One region of the Lactobacillus kullabergensis genome, then DNA from elsewhere that is predicted to be linked to it. Evidence: riboswitches for the same ligand, from Rfam matches in the RefSeq annotation. Region 1 holds a riboswitch; the other holds the start of a gene.

Region 1 (10,499 bases):
ATTGGTATCTTATGTATGCGCGGTGTTGCCGAAATCATAATCAAATTGATGGACATTATTCCTGAACTGCAACCGATGGCTTACGTTTTAATTGCTATCATTGCTCTTAAACTTTTATTGTCTTTACCACCGCTACATTACGAACTGCCTAATACAACTTTTGCCTTTATTGTGTTCGGTATTCTTCTCTTAACTATTGCTTTTCATTTTATACGAGCAAAAAAGAAAAGACGGAAACTATAATCTTTGTTCAACGTATTCTTTGAGCACAACTGCCTGGTTGTGCTCTTTATTCTTTGCACCATAAAGAAAAAGGACATCTTGTTTTGCAAGCTCAGCTTTAACCTGAGCGACAAAATTGGCAGTCACAGGATTGTGTTCTAATTCAGCAACGTACTTTTGCCTAAACTCAGGATATTTAGTATCATCGTGATTGAACCACTTACGCAATTCGGTGCTGGGACCAATTTCTTTGACCCACTCATCCAAATTAGCATCTTTTTTGCTTTTGCCTCGTGGCCACAGACGATCAACTAAAATGCGGTAGCCAGCAGGCTGCTCATGTTCGTAAATGCGTACTAATTTTATCTTTGTCATTGTAATATCTCCTTTTAGTTTAAGTTTACTACACGGAAGAAAAAATGAATTATTCAACTTATTTCTCTAATAAATCAACTGCTGCCATTACTAAAGATTTGATTGGCAGACCATTAACATATAATGATGGCCAGAATATAATGGGTGGCTATATTGTAGAGGCTGAAGCTTACTTAGGCGTTAAAGACCGGGCAGCACATTCTTATGGCGGTCATCGCAGCCCGGCTAATGAGGGCCTTTATCGTAAAGGTGGAACTATCTACATTTACGCCCAAAGACAGTATTTCTTTTTCGATGTCGCAACACAAGAATATAATGAGCCGCAAGGAGTTTTAATTAGAGCCATCGAACCAGTCTGGGGCATAGAGCAGATGATTAAAAATCGTGCCGGCAAAAATGGGGTGCTTTTAACTAATGGTCCTGCGAAAATGATGCAGGCTTTTGGTATTCACAGTAAAAAGTGGAATTTACACCTCTTATCTGACTCTCCATTTAAAATTGATTTAGATGATAATCATAAAAAGTGGGCTAAGGAAATTAAAACCAGTGCCAGAATTGGCGTGAGTCAATCCGAATTAGAATGGGCCAATAAAAAATTACGTTATTATACAGCAGGTAATCCCTATGTTTCCAGAATGAAAAAAAGTGCTTATCAAAAGGATAATGGCTGGCAGTGAGAGCAGGATCACCGTGCCCTTTTAAAATAGTAAAAGATAATAAATGAGATAATTATAAAATATTTTTTAAATAAAATTATTGACAAGTTACTCTTAATAGCCTATTATTTTTCTAAGTTAAATAATTTCCAATGCAATAGAGGTCGCGGTCGTTACGAAACTAATCTGAGTGAGCGAACACTTTGAAGATTAGCGTAAGAATTACCGCCGAAACAAGAATGTTGTTCGTTTCAATCTTCTTGTTGGGCTGCAAGAGAATATTTTGCAGACTGTCCCGGTTAGTCCCCGGGGAGCGCTATATGATTTGTTTAAAAAATAGATTATAACCTCGTTGTTTTGTGTAACAGCGAGGTTTTTATTTACGCTTTTATTGTATTGGCTTTATTTGAAACATATTTTGTGGAGGTTTTCAAAATGAAGTCAAGATTTAAGTGGTTGGCTACCTTAGTTGCCTTATTCACTTGTTTGGGCATTGGGGCTAATTTTAGTCTAAATGAAGTTAACGCCAAAAAGGACGATGGTACGCTAAAAGTCGCCATGGAAGCTAATTATCAGCCGTACAATTGGACACAGACTAATAATGCCAATGGTGCTGTGCCAATTGAAGGGTCGAAAGAATACGCCAATGGCTATGACGTTAAAATTGCCAAAATTATTGGTCAAAAATTACATAGAAAAGTAGAAGTTGTTAAGACCGAATGGGATGGTTTACTCCCCGCTTTGACCAGTGGCAAAGCTGATTTGATTATCGCTGGGATGAGCCCAACAGCTGAACGTGAAAAGGCCATTAATTTCTCTAAGCCATATAGAAACAGTACTTTTGTGGTAATTACCAAGATTAACAGCAGATATGCCAACGCTAAAAAGCTGACCGACTTTAAGGGTGCCAAATTAACAGCGCAGCAAGGTACTTTCCACTATGATTTAATCAAGCAGTTAAAAGGTGCTAAGAGACAACCGGCTATGCGTGATTTTGCGGCAATGCGGCAAAGTTTAATTTCAGGTACCATTGACGGCTATGTTGCCGAAGACACTGAATCAACTTCCTTTAAGATGGTTGACCCTGACATTAAGTCAATTCCTGTCAGCAAAATGGCTGGTTTTCACGCTACTAAGGAAGAATCTGTTACCTCAATCGGAATTGCCAAACCTAACAAGGCGCTGCTCAAGAGTGTCAACCAAATTTTAGCTGCTATTCCTCAAGCAAAAAGGGTTAGGTTAATGACTGAAGCTGTTAAGCAGCAGCCTAAAACTGATAATGATAAAAAAGGTAAAAAGGCTAAGTCAGAACCTTGGTTAGTATCTATGTGGCGCCAATATGGCGGCATGATCTTAAATGGTATCGGCATGACGCTTCTTCTGGCTTCTGTAGGTACCATAGCAGGCTTCTTTATTGGATTGGCCGTTGGTATTGTGAGAACTATTCCTACACCAACAACCGGTGGTAAAAGATGGCTGCTCAAGTTTGTCAACTGGTTGCTTTCAGTTTATATTGAAATTTTCCGGGGTACGCCAATGATGGTTCAAGCTGCTGTTATTTACTATGGTATTGCCCAATTCTGGCACCTGAACATTGACAGAACGGTCGCCGCACTAATCATTGTTTCCATTAACACTGGAGCATATTTAGCCGAAATTATTCGGGGAGGAATTATTTCTACACCCGAAGGTCAATTTGAAGCAGCCAGCGCGTTGGGAATGACTCATAATCAAAGAATGTGGCATATTATTTTGCCACAGGCAATCAAGAACTGCTTGCCTTCAATTACTAACGAATTTATTGTTAACATCAAAGATACCTCAGTTTTGAGTATCATCTCAGTATCCGAGTTGTTCTTCGTCGGTTCAACGATTGCGAGTCAGACATTTAAGTTCTTCCCAACTTATTTGACAATTTCTGCTATCTACCTCATCTTGACCTTTACCATTACGAGAATTTTCAATTTAATTGAAAAACACCTCCAAGGAAGCAAGAATTACAACTTAATGGCAAACCAAGTTCAAGTTGGCACACCAAAAGACATGGAGGCTAAGAACTAATGACTGAATCAAACGAAACTATTTTAAGTTTAAAGCACATCAAGAAAACATTTGGTGAACACCAAGTGTTAAAAGATATCTCTTTTGACATTAATAAAGGTGAAATTGCCACCATTATCGGTCCTTCAGGTGGCGGTAAATCAACTACTTTGCGCTGTATCAACCTGCTTGAAGAACCTACTGCTGGTGAAGTTGATTTTCATGGTGAAAATGTTTTGGCACCAAACTACAATCGCAATATTTATCGTGCCAAAGTCGGCATGGTTTTCCAACAATTTGACTTGTTTGAAAATAAGAACGTTTTAGCTAATTGTATGATAGGTCAAGAATTAGTATTGAAACGGTCAAAAGACGAGGCGCGTAAAATTGCACTTGCTAATCTGAAAAAAGTAGGTATGGAGCAATACGTTAATGCTCGTCCCAGCCAACTTTCAGGTGGACAACAACAACGGGTTGCGATTGCCCGCGCTATCTGCATGGATCCTGAAATTCTGTTATTTGATGAGCCTACTAGTGCTTTGGATCCAGAAATGGTCGGTGAAGTTTTAAGCGTTATGAAGAACCTGGCCACTACAGGTTTAACGATGATTATCGTAACGCACGAAATGGCATTTGCTAAAGAAATTTCTGATCAAATGTTTTTCATTAGCGATGGAATAATTACTGAACAAGGTAAACCTGATCAATTATTCAATCACCCGCAAAATGAAAAAACCGCGAAGTTTTTAAGTAATTTTCAGAATAACTAATAAAGTCTAATTAAACAAAAAAACTGGTAAACTCACCTTGTTAATAATGTGAATTGCCAGTTTTTAGTTTGCTTGTGAATCTAAAAGCATAATAATTTCCTGATTAAATTTAGTTGGCTCCTCCCACTGCGGGAAATGACCAGAATGGTCAAACCAAATCAATTTGCACGGACTAGTAATTTTAGCAGCATATTCTGCAGTTAACTGCGAGGACACATGGTGGTCATGCCTGCCCTCACAGAAAGTAATGGGAATGGCAAAATGCACGATATTTTCAAAATTAACGTCCATCAGTTCTTCCCAGAAATATTGAATTGACTGCTTCGAGCCCTGCAAACGATGAATTAAGTCTTTAAAAGAATAATCTTTAGCCGATATAAACGGCCAAATTAATTTACGGTAGTTTTTAGCGCCATAGATTGAGCCGCCATAAGCCACAATCATTTTAGTTAATTTCAGGCTGGCTTTAGTTGGTTCGTGTACAAAATTAAGTTGATCAAGTTTGGCAGTATTTTTCATTTTTGTTCGTAAAAAAGCTTTTTGTAAGTCAATATTCCTTTTCATATTAACTACTTGACCAATTCCGATATATTGCGTAACCAGGTCTGGATACATTTGAATAAAATAGAGTCCTAAAACCGTACCCCAAGAATGACCCATGATAATCAATTTATCTTGTTTTAACCGTTTTAATAAATAAAGCACAAACTGATGAATATCTTCCACCATGGTATTAATAGATAAGTTTTCTTCAGGTGAGAATTTGTAATACGACAGACCGCTGCCTCTTTGTTCCAGATTGACAAAGATAAAGTGATCTTCTAGTTCACTATTAAACTTTTTAGTCAAAGGAATGCAGGCATCTCCCGGTCCACCGTGCAAATATAAAATGATTGGTCTCCGGCCTTGCTTTGAACTAATTGAAAAATAAAGTTTAGTGCCGTTAATTATGACGTTTTCTATTACTGATGTGCTACTCATTTTTTGCCTATATTCATATAATCACTTGTTATTATGCATACACTGCTACTTTATTTAAGTATATTATTAATGTCTCTGCTTTGTAAATTGCAAATTATATTTACAAGACTGAAGTAATTTTTATCAAAAGAGTCTACTCTAAACTAAAGAAAAAGCTATCTGAAGAGCGACCTGAGGAAACAGTATATATCAAAAGTCTGACGAACTTTACGCTAGAAAAAAGTACCAAGCATTTTAATAGCCTGGTACTCAAATCATGTTAAATTCTAATCATTTTTATCTTCAACTTTGTAAAATTTAACTCGATTGATTAAATAGTCAAGTAAGAACACACAGATTAAATTTAAGACAATAATCAAGAGTATCAATAACGGGTGGTCTTCTTTCTCATCTGTCATATTCAACAAATATAAAGTTTCAAAACTAATAGGTACGCCTTGTAATGCCAAACAGTAAATTAAATCATTTTCGACTTGGTCAATAAATGTATCTTCTTTTACTTCAAACCAAGCTGTAGCAATTATTGTCATGATGAACGCACTAATTGACCATATTAAGTTAAAATTCGGCTTATCGGAGAAAAAAAGCGCCATTCCAAATGGACACAACAATAGTAAACCAGCTCTTGCTAATTTCATTTTCATCTCATTTCCTATAATCTTTCTTTTTTAAATTATTTTAATTATTATATAATTATAAATGAAATATAATTTTAATCAACAGTATAATCAGTAATTACGATTAAATCATAAAAAATAATAAGTACTGCGCTTATTCTTATAATATTTGGCAATAAATTTAATTTATTTTTAATTACTCGCTTTACATCTTAATAGTTATGTACTAACCTATAAGTTATTATTATCATAGGTATAACTGAAATTTTAAGTTAAATTAAAACTGCTTTTTTATCTGAAAAAAAATTCAGAGAGACATAGAAAAGTTGGTATCTGTGAAAAATTTAATATTGCTTTGTGCATAATAAATCTTGGCAATATCATGATTGGAGCTATTAATAATGTTCAAAAACCAGACTACGATGAAAGAACAACTGCTAATAGATCATGGCTATAAATATTTATGGTTTATTGTATTAGGCGCATTCTTATTGGTTTTAATCTTACCGTTTTTCAAATCTGTTGATTTAAGCGTTGGCGCCTTAGGTCTTCTACTATCAGCTTTGGCGGAAGTATTGACAACATTTTTTCAACACAAACATATTACCTTTATTATAAGTTTGGTTTTAGGTTGGCTATTAGCTCTAATAATTAGTGTTATTCTATTTTTTTACATTATGTGGGCTTCAGGCAACATGCTTTTCGTTAAATAATTAGTTTAAATAAATATCGCCACAAAAAAGAAAGAGCACGAAAACAGGCAAACCACTTAAATTGTGATTTGCCCGCTTTTTAGTTAATGCTCAAATAGCAGTGTCCCGGTAATTAAAACTAATGAGGTTAGACTTTAAAAGCTGCGCGCTAATCATCGTGTTCTCTGTGCCATTCTTTAATCTGCTCCAATCTCTTTTTAAAGCGGTCTTCATGACCCTGCGAGGTTGGCAAATAATATTCATGTCCCTCTAAACTCGGTGGCATAGTTTTCATTGTCGTTAACTTGTCTTTAGCATAATGTGCGAGCTGGTAACCTTTACCATAGCCCAAATTTTTCATTAACTTAGTCGGGGCATTGCGAATTTGCAAAGGTACTGGTTCATCAATAGTCTTCTTAACATCTTCTTCAGCGGCTAATCTAGCTTTATAAACTGCGTTTGATTTCGGAGCAAGCGACAGATAAATCACAGCTTCTGTCAAATGCACATCACATTCCGGCATCCCTATAAATTGACAAGCCTGAAAGACGTTGACCGCCACATTTAGTGCATTAGTATCAGCCAAGCCAATGTCTTCACTGGCAAAGCGTACTAGTCTGCGTGCAATATAAAGCGGATCTTCTCCCCCTTCAAGCATCCGCGACAACCAATAGATTGCTGCATCTACATCGCTGTTACGCATTGATTTATGTAAAGCAGAAATAATATTGTAGTGTTCTTCCCCGTCTTTATCATACAAGACTGACTTTTGCGTGATTAATTGTCCCAGACTATCCATAGTCACAGCAATCGTATTGCCAGTTTTATGACCGTTTAAAACTGCCATCTCCAGCGTGTTTAAAGCTGTTCTGGCGTCACCGTTGGCAAATTTTGCAATGGCTTTAATCTCCTGCTCACTGATTTTGACGGTTAACTTGCCAAAACCGTTAGGGTTGCGCAAAGCATTTTGCAATAACTTGATAATATCTTTGACTTCAAGCGGTTTTAAGACAAAAACCTTGCAGCGTGAAAGCAGCGCCGAGTTAACTTCAAAGGAAGGATTTTCGGTCGTGGCGCCAATTAACGTGATGCTGCCACGTTCAACATAGGGTAAAAAAGCATCTTGTTGTGCTTTATTAAAGCGATGGATTTCATCTACAAATACCAGCGTTTTTTGCCCCACTTCGTGTTCTGCTTCAGCCTGCTTCATAATTTTGCGAATTTTAGTAATGCTGCTGTCAACCGCACTAAAATTAAAAAAGCTCGCTTGACTCTGCCGGGCAATTATTTCAGCCAAAGTCGTTTTACCGACTCCCGGTGGTCCCCAAAAAATCATTGAGGAAACCTGGTCATTATCAATGATTTCCCGCAATATTTTCCCCGGTCCCAGCAGCTGTTCTTGTCCTACAAACTGATCTAGATTTTGGGGACGTACGCGGTTAGCCAATGGTTCATTTTGCCCACTGTTTGCAAATAATGATTCTTGCTTCATCATTACATCTTCTTTATTTACTTCTTAACACTTACTACCCTAATTATACAAGCATTTGTCCGCCAGCAAAAATAATCGAACGCTTGTTTGAGATAAATTTATTAACTAGTTTAAGTTATAATTATATTGGGTACAAAGTCACACATAATGAGGTAAAAATATGAAATTTTTCAAGAAATTTGGTCTTGGCATAGCCGCAGCCGTATTAACAATTAGTCCGCTGCTGCCAAGTCTAAATCATATTCAAACAGTGCAAGCTGCGCCAAAAACACAAAAACTAGCTAAAAACAGAATTACCTTAGTCAATGACGCACCCGTATATAATCAATATGGTCAAAGACTTAAAGCAAGAAAAAACGGAGATCTATCTAAAATTGAAGCAGATGTGAATGGATTCTGTTATGTTTCTTCTTTTGATATCGACTCCTTAGATTATTACGGCACAATAATGATTAATGGGCAAAAATACTATAAAATTGGTCAAGGAGAATATATTAATGACGGTGATGTCAATAACGTTAACGGCAAAAGCTCTAAGACCGGTAAGCTGGTTTTGAATCACAGATCTGCAATCTATACTAAAACCGGTAAACTAAAAGGCAAGATTCTACCAGTTAAATCAGTCATTAACTATCAGGGTCAGGTTAAGCAAACTCAATCCAAGCAAAAATATTATTTTGCAAAATTTAACGTTTCTGAGCAAAAACCAACCTTTTATTACCTGCAGGCAGAAACAGTTAACGGTAAAGACTGTTATGCCATAGGGAAAAATCGTTATATTAGAGCAAATAACGTTGATAGTATAGATGGGTATCCTCTTATGTATAATGGCGTTACCTATGCCACTGTTCTCAAAAAGACGACAACTCAAACATTAACCAATGATTCTACTAAGCACGTTCTAAAAAAGGGGCAAAAAATTAAAGTTGATTTAGCGGTTGAACCTTGGGCAGAAGACTTTGAAGGCTATATCTATCGCCTGCACGATTATCCTAACGAATATGTTGCTCAAAACTACATTAAATTAAGAAACTATTTGCCAACATCAAGTTACGATGAACTTACATTCACCTATGTAAGGCCTAATACTACGACAAATACTAAATTCTATAATTTTGACGGTACTCCAACAGGTATCAGTTACAGGAACCGTAAGCAAAACCCCTTGACCGTTGATGGTCTTTATTACTTATGGGTACCTAGCGAAAACAAAGCAGAACTGTTTTATCACTTTTTAACCTACAGAATAGACAGAAACTATTTTGTTAATAACGACGGCACTGACCTTAAAAAACCAGAGTTTGATAAAAACAATAAACTAATTGAATCGACAGAAGATAAGATGCGTTATACTAACAGCTTTGTCAAAGCTAGTGATGTTACTTTTGCCAGTGGAATTAAACTATCCCCTCTCAATACTGCTAAAAATGCTGAGAACGATCAAAAAGTAGCAACAGATAAGGATAAGCAAGAATTACAAAGAAAATTTGAGGAAAATAAGAATAACAAGAATGTTAAGTGTGAGCAACAAAGTGCAGTAAATAATTATAATAATGCTTTGATGATTGCTTCTTCTATTTTACAATCTCCAAAAGCAACGATTGCACAAGTAAAACAGGCAATTTGGCTACTTGACACAACCAAAATTCAATTAAGTACTTTAAACTTTGCCGAATGGAGTTAAATTAAAAAATAGAGTTAGTCCACCAAACAAGAGTGGTTTAACTCTATTTTTATTGCTTAATTTGAAAACTAACTAAATCACGCGAAAATATTGAAAGACACACAAAAGTTCTAACAATTTATATAATAAAACCATTTTAAATATCAGTTTAGGGTACAATGATATTAACTTAAGCGATTTTTTGTGAGGTCATAAAATGAAATTTTTCAAGAAAGTTGGCATTGGCTTAACAGCCCTGGCTCTATCCACCACTCTATTTTTACCATATACCGCTAACTGCCAAACAGTAGAGGCTGCTCAGAAAACCAAAGGAAAAGTCATGCTGCTTGAGAGCGATTATGTTTACAACCCGTCAGGCCATAAAATAAAATTGAAGCAAAATCGGGGTACACATAGCTATAACATTCCTAACGGCTTTAGCGCTGATCCCAAGGGCTATTTAACTACAGAAATGATAGTTTATGATGATGACAGTAGAACCAGTTATCCCTACTACGGCACTAAAAAAATTAACGGACAAAAATTTTACCACTTAGGGCATAACTATTACATTAATAGTGCTAATGTTTTAAAAGTCAATGGACGCAATATCACACAAGGCAAATTGACTATCAAACACGATGCACTGATTTACACCAAGACTGGCAAAACAACGGGAAATAAATTAAGAACTAATACAGTTGTTAAGTACCAAGGAAAAGCTAAGTCTGCTACTAAAACACCCAAATATTTTTACTACCTTAATGATGTCGCAAGGTACTTCCAACCCAAATACGTACCTGCCCACAAAATAAAAGGAAAATATTTTTACTCTTTAGGACATAATAGTTACATTAAAGCAGCCAACGTCGGCTATATTAACGGTCACATTGCTCGCTACAACGGCGTTTCGTCAGCAACTGTTCTTAAGAACACCGCCAGCATAACGGTAAATTATTCTGCCGTTAAACGTAAACTGAAAAAAGGACAG
Region 2 (10,499 bases), 270 kb from region 1:
TAGTTCATCCCAAGCCGCTTTGCCAGCGCCAGAAACCGCTTGGTAAGTTGAAACGATGATTTGCTTAATACCCCACTTAACGTGAAGCGGATAAAGCGCGGCAACCATCTGAATGGTCGAGCAATTAGGATTAGCAATAATGCCATGATGATTAACTAATTGGTCATCGTTAACTCCGGGAACAATTAGTGGAACATCATCAGCCATCCGGAAAGCACTAGTATTATCTACACACACTGCCCCCCTTTTTACAGCTTCAGGCAACAATTTTTTTGAAACAGCACCGCCAGCAGATGATAAAACCAAGTCAACGCCAGTGAATGATTCAGGTTGTGCCTCTTCAACTGTAATTTCTTGCCCTTTGAATTGTAACTTCTTGCCTGCTGAACGCTTGGAAGCCAGCAACTTAACTTGCTTGACTGGAATTGCTGCTTTTTCCAATTCACTAATTAAACGTTGACCTACTGCACCTGTAGCGCCCAAAATTGCAACTGCGTATTTTCTCATCAATTCTCACCCTTTTCTGCTAAAAACTTTTGAATTCGACTCATAGCTGTATGTAGATTTTCATCACTCGCAGCATAAGAAAAACGAATATAGCCTTCTCCGCCAGGACCAAAAGCATTACCCGGAGTGCCACCAACTTTGGCTTTATGAGCCAAATCCAGTGCGAAGGCTTCATCATCCTTACCATAACTTGCCGGTATTTTAGCAAAAACATAAAATGCACCCTCACTGGCATGAGTTTCTAAACCCATATTATTTAATTCACCAACAATATAGTCACGCCGTTTTTGATAAATTAGTCGTGCTTCTGCCGGATCCTGATCACCATTTTCTAAGGCCTCAGCTGCTGCTGCTTGTGCCGGATTTGATGGAGCTGTAACTAAGAATGCATGCATTTTTGCAATTAAGCTAATTAGATCGGCTGGTCCAGTTACATAACCCAAACGGTAACCGGTCATCGCATGAGACTTGGATAAGCCATTAATTAGTAGGGTACGATCGGGTAAATAATGCGCAATCGATACGTGATTAAAGTTATAAGTCAGCTCACTGTATATTTCATCAGAAATCACATAAAGGTGATGCTCTTTAATGATTGGTGCTATTTGCTCTAAAACAGAACTGGGACATTCCCTGCCAGTTGGATTAGTAGGATAATTCAGTAAAATTGCTTTAGCATGAGGGTGCTCATCCAGTGTCTTTTCTAAATCTTCAGGGGTCAACACAAAATTGGTTCCTGCCGTATTGATAGCAACCAACCTAGCTTTAGTGTATTGAATCAATGGGAAATAAAGGGCATAAGAGGGGGTCGGTACAATAATTTCATCCCCTGGCTGAAACAAAGCCAGCATCGTTGCGGCTATAGCTTCAGTTGCACCCACTGTGACTACAATTTCGCTGTCAGGATCATAAGTTAAGTCTTGCTTGCGCTGTAAAAAATTGCTAATGGCTTTGCGTAATCTGGGGGTTCCTTTTTGAGCAGAGTAATGTGAATCATTATCTAAAATGCTCTGAGCAGCTGCTTTTTTAACATGTTCAGGTGTATTTAAATCAGGTTCTCCTAAGGTTAATTTTATTAAATCTGGAATGTCCTCAACTTTTTGGGCAAAAGCACGTATACCAGAAGGAGGGATTTTTTCTAATGGTGTATGAATAATAGAAGTTAAATCAGTAGCTAATTGTGGCATTTTTGTTCTCCTTATAAATTATAAAATCTGGTCTAAACCGACCACTAAATCTGGTAAGTCCATTACCCGACTCAAGGCCACTTTCACGCCCTGCATAAATGAAGAACGGGAAAATGAATCTTGTCTGATTGTTAAAGCTTCTCCAGGACCTCCAAAAAGCACTTGTTCGTGAGCTACGTATCCTGGCAAGCGAACGGAATGAACAGGGACGCCATCATAATCAGCACCGCGAGCTGTAGAATCTTTCGCAGTTTGGGAACAATTTTCTGGATTACGACTAGCTGCTATTAATTTTGCAGTTGCTATTGCCGTTGCACTAGGTGCATCCCTTTTATCAGCATGATGCATTTCAATGACCTCTGCATCAGGAAAATAACGGGCAGCTTCTTGCGCAAACTTCATTAATAAGACAGCTGACAAACCAAAATTTGGAGCAATAATGCCACCAATTTTTTCTTTTTGTGCAATTGCTTGCAGCTTTTTTGTTTGATCTGGGGTTAAACCACTTGTTCCCACAATGGGATGCATATGGTGCTTTAAAGCAAATTTAGTATTTTCATAAACTGCTTGTGGGGTGGTAAAATCAATCCAAATATCGGTAGCAATATTGACAGCAGCCAAATTATCAAAGCTTTTAACTGAAGCTCCAAATTCTGCACTTTTAGATGCCGTTGGTGCCAAAACTGCTACCAATTGACAATCAGGTAATTTTTCTACCAACTGGACAGTTTGCTTACCCATAGATCCTGTAGCTCCAGCTACCAAAATTTTTTTCATATTATACTCCTAGTTCTAACGGCAGTTTATGCAATAAAGCCGATTCAGCTAAACCTAAATGAACAGCTAATTGCCGCTTTTCTGCTTCATTTAAGTCCACAATAGGCAGGCGGCAACCACCAGCTGGCAGCCCTTGTGCATTTAAGACGGCTTTAACTGGCGACGGGGAAGGATACATGAATAAGGCTTGCATCTTCGGCATTAGTCGTCTTTGCAATTTCCCTGCTGCAGCTACTTGACCCTGATCTAAATCATCATACATTTCACGCATGGCCGAGCCATAAACATGAGAAGCTACCGAAATCACTCCTTTTGCCCCTAAAACTTTAGCAGTTAAAGACTGCAAGTCTTCGCCTGTATACACTAAAAAGTCACTTGCTGCGTGTTCAACAATATATTCTAAGTCTTCTAAATCAGTACATTGCTTAACGCCAGCAATTTTAGGATTATGAGAGAGGTCAACCAAGGTTTCTTTACTAATCTTAATTCCTGTTCGTCCTGGAATATTATAAATGATAATTGGTACGGGAGAATTTGCTGCCACTGTTTCAAAGTGAGCTGTAATTCCTCTTTGATTCGGCTTGTTATAGTATGGCGCTACTACCAAAGCCATATCAATGCCGGGAATTTGTCCTACTTCCTGGGTAAACGCAACAGTTTGTGCAGTATTATTACTGCCTGTGCCCGCAATTACAGGTACTCGTCCTGCAATTATTTGAGCAAACTTAGTATATAGTTCTATTTTTTCATCATGAGTCATGGTTGCCGTTTCCCCAGTCGTACCGCCAATGACAAAACCATTGCTGCCTGTATTAATTAAATGTTCTGCTAATTCTTTCAGACCAGGATAGTCAACTTTTCCTTCTTTATTAAAGGGCGTAATTATCGCAGTCATTAAATCTGCCTTGTCAAAATTAGTCATGCTTTCTCTCCTTTTGAGTTACATATGACTCAATAAAAAACCTACCATTGCTTTAATTCCTATTACTATTGCATCTTCGTGTGGGTTAAATGTTGCAGAATGGAGTTGAGAATTATCGTTCACGCCCAGCCAGAACATGGTACCGGGAATTTGTGCCAGCAAGTAGCCAAAGTCTTCTCCTGTCATAGCCGGCTGCATCTCTTGGTAATCAATTTGAGGATTTTCCTTCATATAATTAATGAATTCTGCTGTAATTTGCGGATCATTTTCAACTGGCCAATAACCACCCTGATTAAGCTGCAAATCAACCTTAGCATTAAAACTTTGCGCTATTCCCTGAGTCACATCCCGCAGTCGTTGATCGATTCTTTCAATCATTTTTTGGGTTAGTCCGCGAATAGTTCCTTCAAGATGAGCATGGCCGACAATCGCATTTCTAACTGTTCCAGCCCTGATCTTTCCTATTGTAATAACTCCGCTTGCAATGGGATCAATACTGCGAGATATAATTGTCTGAATTTGTTCTATTAAAGCAGCTGCAGCTACTACCATATCATTAGCTTGTTGCGGATATGCGGCATGCCCATCCTTACCGTACAAATCAATATTGATTTCAGTTGTTCCCGCAAATAATGTTCCTAAACGGCAGCCAATTGTGCCAGTAGGCAAATCAGGAGTAACGTGCAAGGCAAAGAATTCGTCGGGGCGCCATTTACCAGAGAAAATTCCAGCTTCATAGGCTTTTTTGCCGCCACTTTCACTTTCTTCAGCCGGCTGGAAAAAGAAAAGTAAATTATCCAGGGGTTGGTGATCACAAAAATAAGCCAAAATTCCTAGAGCCACCGTCATATGGATATCGTGACCACAGGCATGCATTTGACCTTGAGTTTGAGAAGCAAATGGCAAAGCCGTTTTTTCTTCGATCGGTAAGCCATCAATATCTGCACGATAACCGATTGTTTTTTGCGGTTTGCTTCCCTTAACCCTGACCAATATTGCTGTGGGCAGCTCAGGGCATGTGCGAACTTCAATATATTTTTGAGTAAAATTGCCAATAATCTGTAATAAATATTTTTGTGTTTGGTGTTCATGCAAGGCTAATTCAGGGATTTGATGTAAATCGCGGCGGATTTTAACAAGTTGCTCAGAAGTTAACATTAATTCACAGCTTTCTTAATCCCTGTTCAATTCCTGTCTTAGAGGCAGTTTTTTGATCACGCATTTTAACAACTTTTGCCGGCACTCCGGCAACGACGCTGTTCGCAGGCACATCTTTTGTTACTACCGCCCCGGCGGCTACTACCGCATGGTCGCCAACTTGGACTCCTTCTAAAACCACGGCATTAGCACCAATCAAAACGTTTTTGCCAATTTTCACAGGTTGTGCTGAAGCCGGTTCGACAACTCCGGCAATTACGGCACCCGCTCCTACATGGCTGTTAGCACCAATGATTGCTCTACCGCCCAAAACAGCATTCATATCAATCATGGCATTTTCACCAATTTCCGCACCAATATTAATGACTGCACCCATCATGATTACAGCATTTTTCCCTATCTCAACGTTTTCACGGATAAGCGCACCCGGTTCAATTCTGGCGGAAATATTTTTTAAATCCAATAATGGAATGGCAGAATTACGACTGACATTTTCCACTTGATAATATGTTATCTTCTTGGCGTTTTTTTCTAAAAAAGGTTCCAAGACTTGCCAATCTCCAAAAACGACACCGGTGTGAGTTTCATTAAAAATTTTGCAATCTTCAGGCCAGTCCAATTTAGCCATTTCACCTTTGACATATACTTTAACTGGTGTTTTTTTGGTTGAATTAGCAATGAAATCAATGATTTCAGCAGCCGACATTTTTTTCATATTTATTAATTATCCTTTCGTTTGATAAAAGCGATCATGGCTAATTAGATCCGCATAAGTTTCACGTGTAACTACTACTTGTGCTTGACCATTTTCTGCAAATACAACGGCTGGCCGTGGAACACGGTTGTAATTTGAAGCCATACTATAGCCATAAGCTCCAGTTGCCAGAACTGCAATTACATCACCTGGTTTACTTTGAGGCAGTGCCAGTTCGTTAATAAGAATATCGCCTGATTCACAATAGCGCCCTGCCAGTCTGACAGTTTCTTCAGGCTCTGCATGAGGATTTTCTGCTAATAATGCCTCATATTGTGCTTGATAAAGTGCCGGTCTGATATTATCTCCCATACCACCATCTACTGTAACGTAAGGCAATAGTCCCGGTACTTCTTTGCGTGCACCAACTGTATATAAGCTATAACCAGCCTCTCCTACAATTGAACGACCCGGTTCTATCCAGATAGCCGGCATTTTTAAGTGACTTTCTTGTATGCATTTTTTAACTGTCTGCACTATTTGACTGATAAAAGTTTGCGCAGTCAAAACTTTGTCCTGCTTGGTATATCTAATGCCAAACCCGCCACCTAAATTTAAGACTTGAGGCTGGTAATCATATTTTTGTTTCCAGTTATTGACCAGTTGCATAAGTTTTTCAACTTCCAGCTTAAAACCCGCTGTTGCCAAAATTTGTGAACCGATATGTGCATGCAAGCCAATCAAGTCCATCTGTTTATTAGCTTTTACCTCTAAAAATGCCTGCTCGGCTTGGCCTGATCTAATATCAAAACCAAATTTACTGTCCTCTTGACCAGTTTGATCATACTCGTGAGTATGTGCTGAGACCCCTGGAGTTAGCCTCAGCATTACTTGCACTTGAGCATTTGTTTTTTGCAAAATTTGCGTCAGCAACTTAATTTCATAAAAATTATCTAAAACAATGACACCGACATGGTTTTGCACAGCCATTAATAACTCATCTGCTGTCTTATTATTACCATGAAAACTGATTTTTTCTGCCGGAAATCCTGCTTTTAAGGCTGTATACAATTCGCCGCCAGAAACAACATCAACATGTCCGCCAAGTTCATTAATTACCTGATAAATCGCAATTGTAGCAAAAGCCTTACTGGCATAACTAATTGCATAATTTACACTTTCTTCTGCGAATGCCTTTTGGAAAGCCTGAAATTGCTGTTTGATTTTTTGTACGTCATAAACAACTAATGGAGTACCAAATTCTTTTGCCAATTTCAATGCATCTACTCCACCAATTGCCAAGTGACCTTGAGCGTTAGTCTGGTAATAATCATTAGCAGCCATTTAAGTCTCTCCCTTTTGTTAAATAAAAAAGGCTCTTTTGTTGTGCCTAACAAAAGAGACCTTCAAGTTATTATCTGGTATCAATTTTGTCGATAGCGCTCCGCGAATATAAAATTGCGACAGTCCGTAACCTGTTAGATTACGTCCCAGCTAATTAATTACCGCAATAACTAACGCTTCGGCAACCGCCCCTTTGACTGGCTTCTTAGTTTTTGCAGAAACTCCACCAGCTACTTTTGTTGGTTGCAACCTCTTCGATTTATTAAAATATTATTATTAATTAATATGATTGTCAACCATTTTTGCTGGTAAATATTTTTTGATTTTCAAATCCGCAAAATTATTTTTTACAATTGATTTTTTTAAAGTTATAACAAATGCTATTAATACCGGCATTTATCGAGAGTATTTTTACCAAAGTTTTCTTAAGAAAAATAATAGCGTTATTAATTAGCAACTTTCTTTTTCGGTTGAAGATTAAAATTTTAATGTTAAAATCCAATACTAATTACTTAAATTAAATTTAATTGTGAAAGGTATTAACATGAAAATTGTAAAATTTGGTGGTAGTTCTCTAGCGGACGGTGAACAATTTCAAAAAGTTTTAAAAATTATTAATGCTGATCCGGCTCGTAAAATCGTAGTTACGTCAGCGCCAGGAAAAAGATATAAAAATGACACTAAAGTAACAGATTTATTAATAAAATATGCCCGGGAAACAATTAATAAACAAAATTATAGTGAAACTGTTTCAAAAATTTGGTCAAGGTATCATGACATTGCCGCTTATTTTAAAATACCCGAACAATTATTAAAGCCTCTATTGCAGGAATTATATAATCTGCCTCAAGTTTCTTATCCAAGTAAAGATTTTTTAATGGCAGGCTTTAAAGCGCATGGGGAAAAACTAAATGCACAGCTTCTGACTTTAATTTTGCAAAGTCTACATATACCGGCTCGTTTCTTAGACCCAAAGGAATCTGGCTTTATAGTGACTGATAATCCCAGTGACACCGAGGTTTTGCCGGAAACCTACAGCAATTTGCAAAAATGGGCTCAAACTTCAGACTTATTAATTGTTCCCGGCTTTTACGGTATTACTCAAGACGGTTTAATTGCTACTTTTTCTCGTGGTGGTTCTGATATTACCGGAGCAATTTGGGCACGGGGACTTGACGCTGACCTTTATGAAAATTTCACTGATGTCGATGCTATTTACGCTGCTGATCCTAGAATAATTGCTCATCCCCATGCCGTTAAGATTATGACCTACCGCGAGTTACGGGAACTGTCATATGCAGGCTTTTCAGTTTTTCACGATGAAGCGATTATTCCTGCAATTGAAGGGCAAATACCAATTAATGTCAAAAATACCAATCATCCAGATTTGCCGGGGACAATGATCGTACCTGAAAATAATTTTCAGCCTCAAAGTACAATTACAGGAGTAGCTAGTTCTGGTCATTTTGCCGCATTATATTTACATAAATACTTGCTAAATAAACAGGTCGGTTTTACTCTTAAATTACTACAAATTTTTTATAAATTTAATATATCTTATGAACACATGCCTTCAGGAATTGACGATTTAACTGTGATTTTTGACAAACGCCAATTTAATGAACAAATCCGCCAGCAAATGTGTCTTGAAATTCAACAGGCACTTAATCCTGATCAATTAGAGTGGATTGATGACTATGCCATTATCATGGTTGTAGGAGAAGGAATGAAAAACAAAATTGGGGTAATGAAGAATATCACGCTGCCTTTGGCACAAAAGCATATTGCAATTCATATGATTAACCAAGGTGCTTCAAGGATCTCAATTATGCTGGGTACTAAAAAAGCAGACGCAGCAGCTGCCGTTAAAGAAATCTATCATAAGTTTTTTAATTAATTTAAGGAGCAATTTTTATGGTACAACTACAAAAAGTTCACGGTTCACAGAATACGTTTTTTCTACTAGATCAAACCCAATTGCAAAACCCTTTAACTAAAAATGAATTAGTTAATTTGGCCCAACAAATAACTAACTCCGCCACAGGATTATTAAACGGAGCTGATGGCTTGTTAGTAGTCAGCAATTCGCAGCACTCACAAGCCATAGGCAAAATGCAGGTCATTAATGCTGACGGTTCTTTTGCTTCCATGTGTGGCAATGGCTTACGGACTGTGGGCCGTTATCTAGCGCAAAAATTTCACAAGCAATCTTTCAAAGTCGAAACAATGCAAAGCGATTTGCGTGTCAGTTGTCAGCCGGACTGGGCTCAAAACGTTAAAGCAGTTAGTGTCGAAATCAGCCCGGTCAGTTTTGCAGCTGCAGATCTTCCTTTTACTAACTTAGATTGCTCTGAGCTATTAAACCAAGCAGTACCTGAATTTGCACCCAAGTTAACTTTTTCAGCAGTTGCTGTTCCCAATCCTCATTTGATTAGTTTAGTTTCAGATGATGTTTTAAAAAGTGACTTGTTAGCAAATTTAGGAACAAAATTAAATCAGAAAAATCCTTATTTTCCAGATGGAGTAAATGTCAGTTTTGCTCAAGTTTTGTCTTCTGGCCACCTTTTCGTTCGCACTTTTGAGCGCGGTGTTGGTTTTACCAACGCTTGTGGTACTGGCATGTCTGCAGCAAGCTTAATTTACGCTTTGACCAACAAGTCACAGGATCTGTTTGATAAATTGCTGACTGTTTCAAATCCCGGAGGATTTGTCCAAACAAAGGTACATCGCACCGCCAATAGCTATTGGATCGAATTAATTGGAAATGCGACAGTTACACATTACATTGACGTTGCAGAAAGTACCTTGCACCAGAAGCAGCCTGATTTTAATAATTTTAAGATTACCACTACTTCAGAGAATGAAGCATATCAGAATTTTATTGCTGTGAATAATAACTAAAGTAGCTGATATTTTAAAAACCAAACTTAAACAAGTTTGGTTTTTTATGACTTATATTTATAGTTAATTTGTCATAATTTTAATTAATATATTAATATTTTATTATGATTTTTTACCAAAATCAGCAGCACACAGACAACTTTTGAAAGCATATTACAGACCCAATTTTTTAAGTTGGGTTTTTTCTTTAAAGAATAATATCTAGATATCAGATTTGATACTTTGCCTTAAATTTGCCATTATTTTTGGAATCAACGGATCTCTTTCTCTTAGAGATGAATACGCTAATCCATATGAAAAATCATCATAGTAATTTAGTTGCCGGTAACTTATACCTTTTTGAGCAGGATTAATGGCAAAATTAGGAATAATCGCTACTACTCTTTCCGCAGCCAGAACGTAGTTGTACATTAAAAAGTAATTATCAACTGCCTTAACATTCTTCTTATCGAGTTTTTGATATAGAAGTTGGTTAAGCTTAAAAAGGCTAGGATAAGTTTGATCTGTGAATAAAACTAATACTCTATAATTTTTAAGTTCAGCTAAATTTACTGTTTTTTTAAATCGCAGATTGTTATCAGAATTAAACATCAGCAAAAACTTTCCAGCAAGTAATTGGTCAAATCTTATTCCTACAGCATTATTAACAAGGTCACTGGAAACCAGTGCCATATCAATCTTATTATTAGCAATTTGAGAAACATAGTTTCCTAAATAATTAACAATAAAATTAAAACTTGTTGGTTCAAACCCCTTTAAAAAATCTGGTAGAAAGATACTTTCAAAAGGCGAATAGTCCAACCCAATTTTGATATCACGGAAAGACTTTTCCTGATGAATATTTTTAATATTAGCAATTGCGGCATCCTTTTCCTTAAGAATATTGAGGGCCACATTGTAAAAATAGATACCATCAGTTGTCAATGCAATTTGATGTGGATTACGAACAAGAAGTTGGGTTTTTAATTCTTTTTCCAAGTCATTAATATTTTTGGAAATTGCAGATTGC

Evidence for each region. Region 1 has a riboswitch for lysine ahead of DKL58_RS00785 (ABC transporter substrate-binding protein/permease). Riboswitches for the same ligand answer to the same signal wherever they lie in the genome.
Region 2: linked by a shared signal. The riboswitch ahead of lysA (diaminopimelate decarboxylase) and the one ahead of DKL58_RS00785 (ABC transporter substrate-binding protein/permease) in region 1 are both predicted to bind lysine.

The regions. Positions count from the first base shown of each region.
Region 1 covers NZ_CP029477.1:158,716-169,214, reverse strand. The annotation lists gene DKL58_RS00800 (TerC family protein) at 1-243, shown strand, start outside; gene DKL58_RS00795 (DUF488 domain-containing protein) at 238-597, opposite strand; gene DKL58_RS00790 (DNA-3-methyladenine glycosylase) at 642-1,274, shown strand; lysine riboswitch at 1,404-1,580, shown strand; gene DKL58_RS00785 (ABC transporter substrate-binding protein/permease) at 1,689-3,314, shown strand; gene DKL58_RS00780 (amino acid ABC transporter ATP-binding protein) at 3,314-4,063, shown strand; gene DKL58_RS00775 (alpha/beta fold hydrolase) at 4,127-5,044, opposite strand; gene DKL58_RS00770 (hypothetical protein) at 5,311-5,682, opposite strand; gene DKL58_RS00765 (hypothetical protein) at 6,063-6,374, shown strand; gene DKL58_RS00760 (replication-associated recombination protein A) at 6,523-7,845, opposite strand; gene DKL58_RS00755 (SLAP domain-containing protein) at 8,006-9,529, shown strand; gene DKL58_RS00750 (SLAP domain-containing protein) at 9,726-10,499, shown strand, end outside.
Region 2 covers NZ_CP029477.1:1,908,082-1,918,580, forward strand. The annotation lists gene DKL58_RS08975 (aspartate-semialdehyde dehydrogenase) at 1-510, opposite strand, end outside; gene DKL58_RS08980 (aminotransferase class I/II-fold pyridoxal phosphate-dependent enzyme) at 507-1,694, opposite strand; gene dapB (4-hydroxy-tetrahydrodipicolinate reductase) at 1,713-2,471, opposite strand; gene dapA (4-hydroxy-tetrahydrodipicolinate synthase) at 2,473-3,393, opposite strand; gene DKL58_RS08995 (N-acetyldiaminopimelate deacetylase) at 3,412-4,551, opposite strand; gene dapD (2,3,4,5-tetrahydropyridine-2,6-dicarboxylate N-acetyltransferase) at 4,556-5,266, opposite strand; gene lysA (diaminopimelate decarboxylase) at 5,276-6,589, opposite strand; lysine riboswitch at 6,674-6,852, opposite strand; gene DKL58_RS09010 (aspartate kinase) at 7,134-8,486, shown strand; gene dapF (diaminopimelate epimerase) at 8,504-9,490, shown strand; gene DKL58_RS09020 (LysR family transcriptional regulator) at 9,692-10,499, opposite strand, start outside.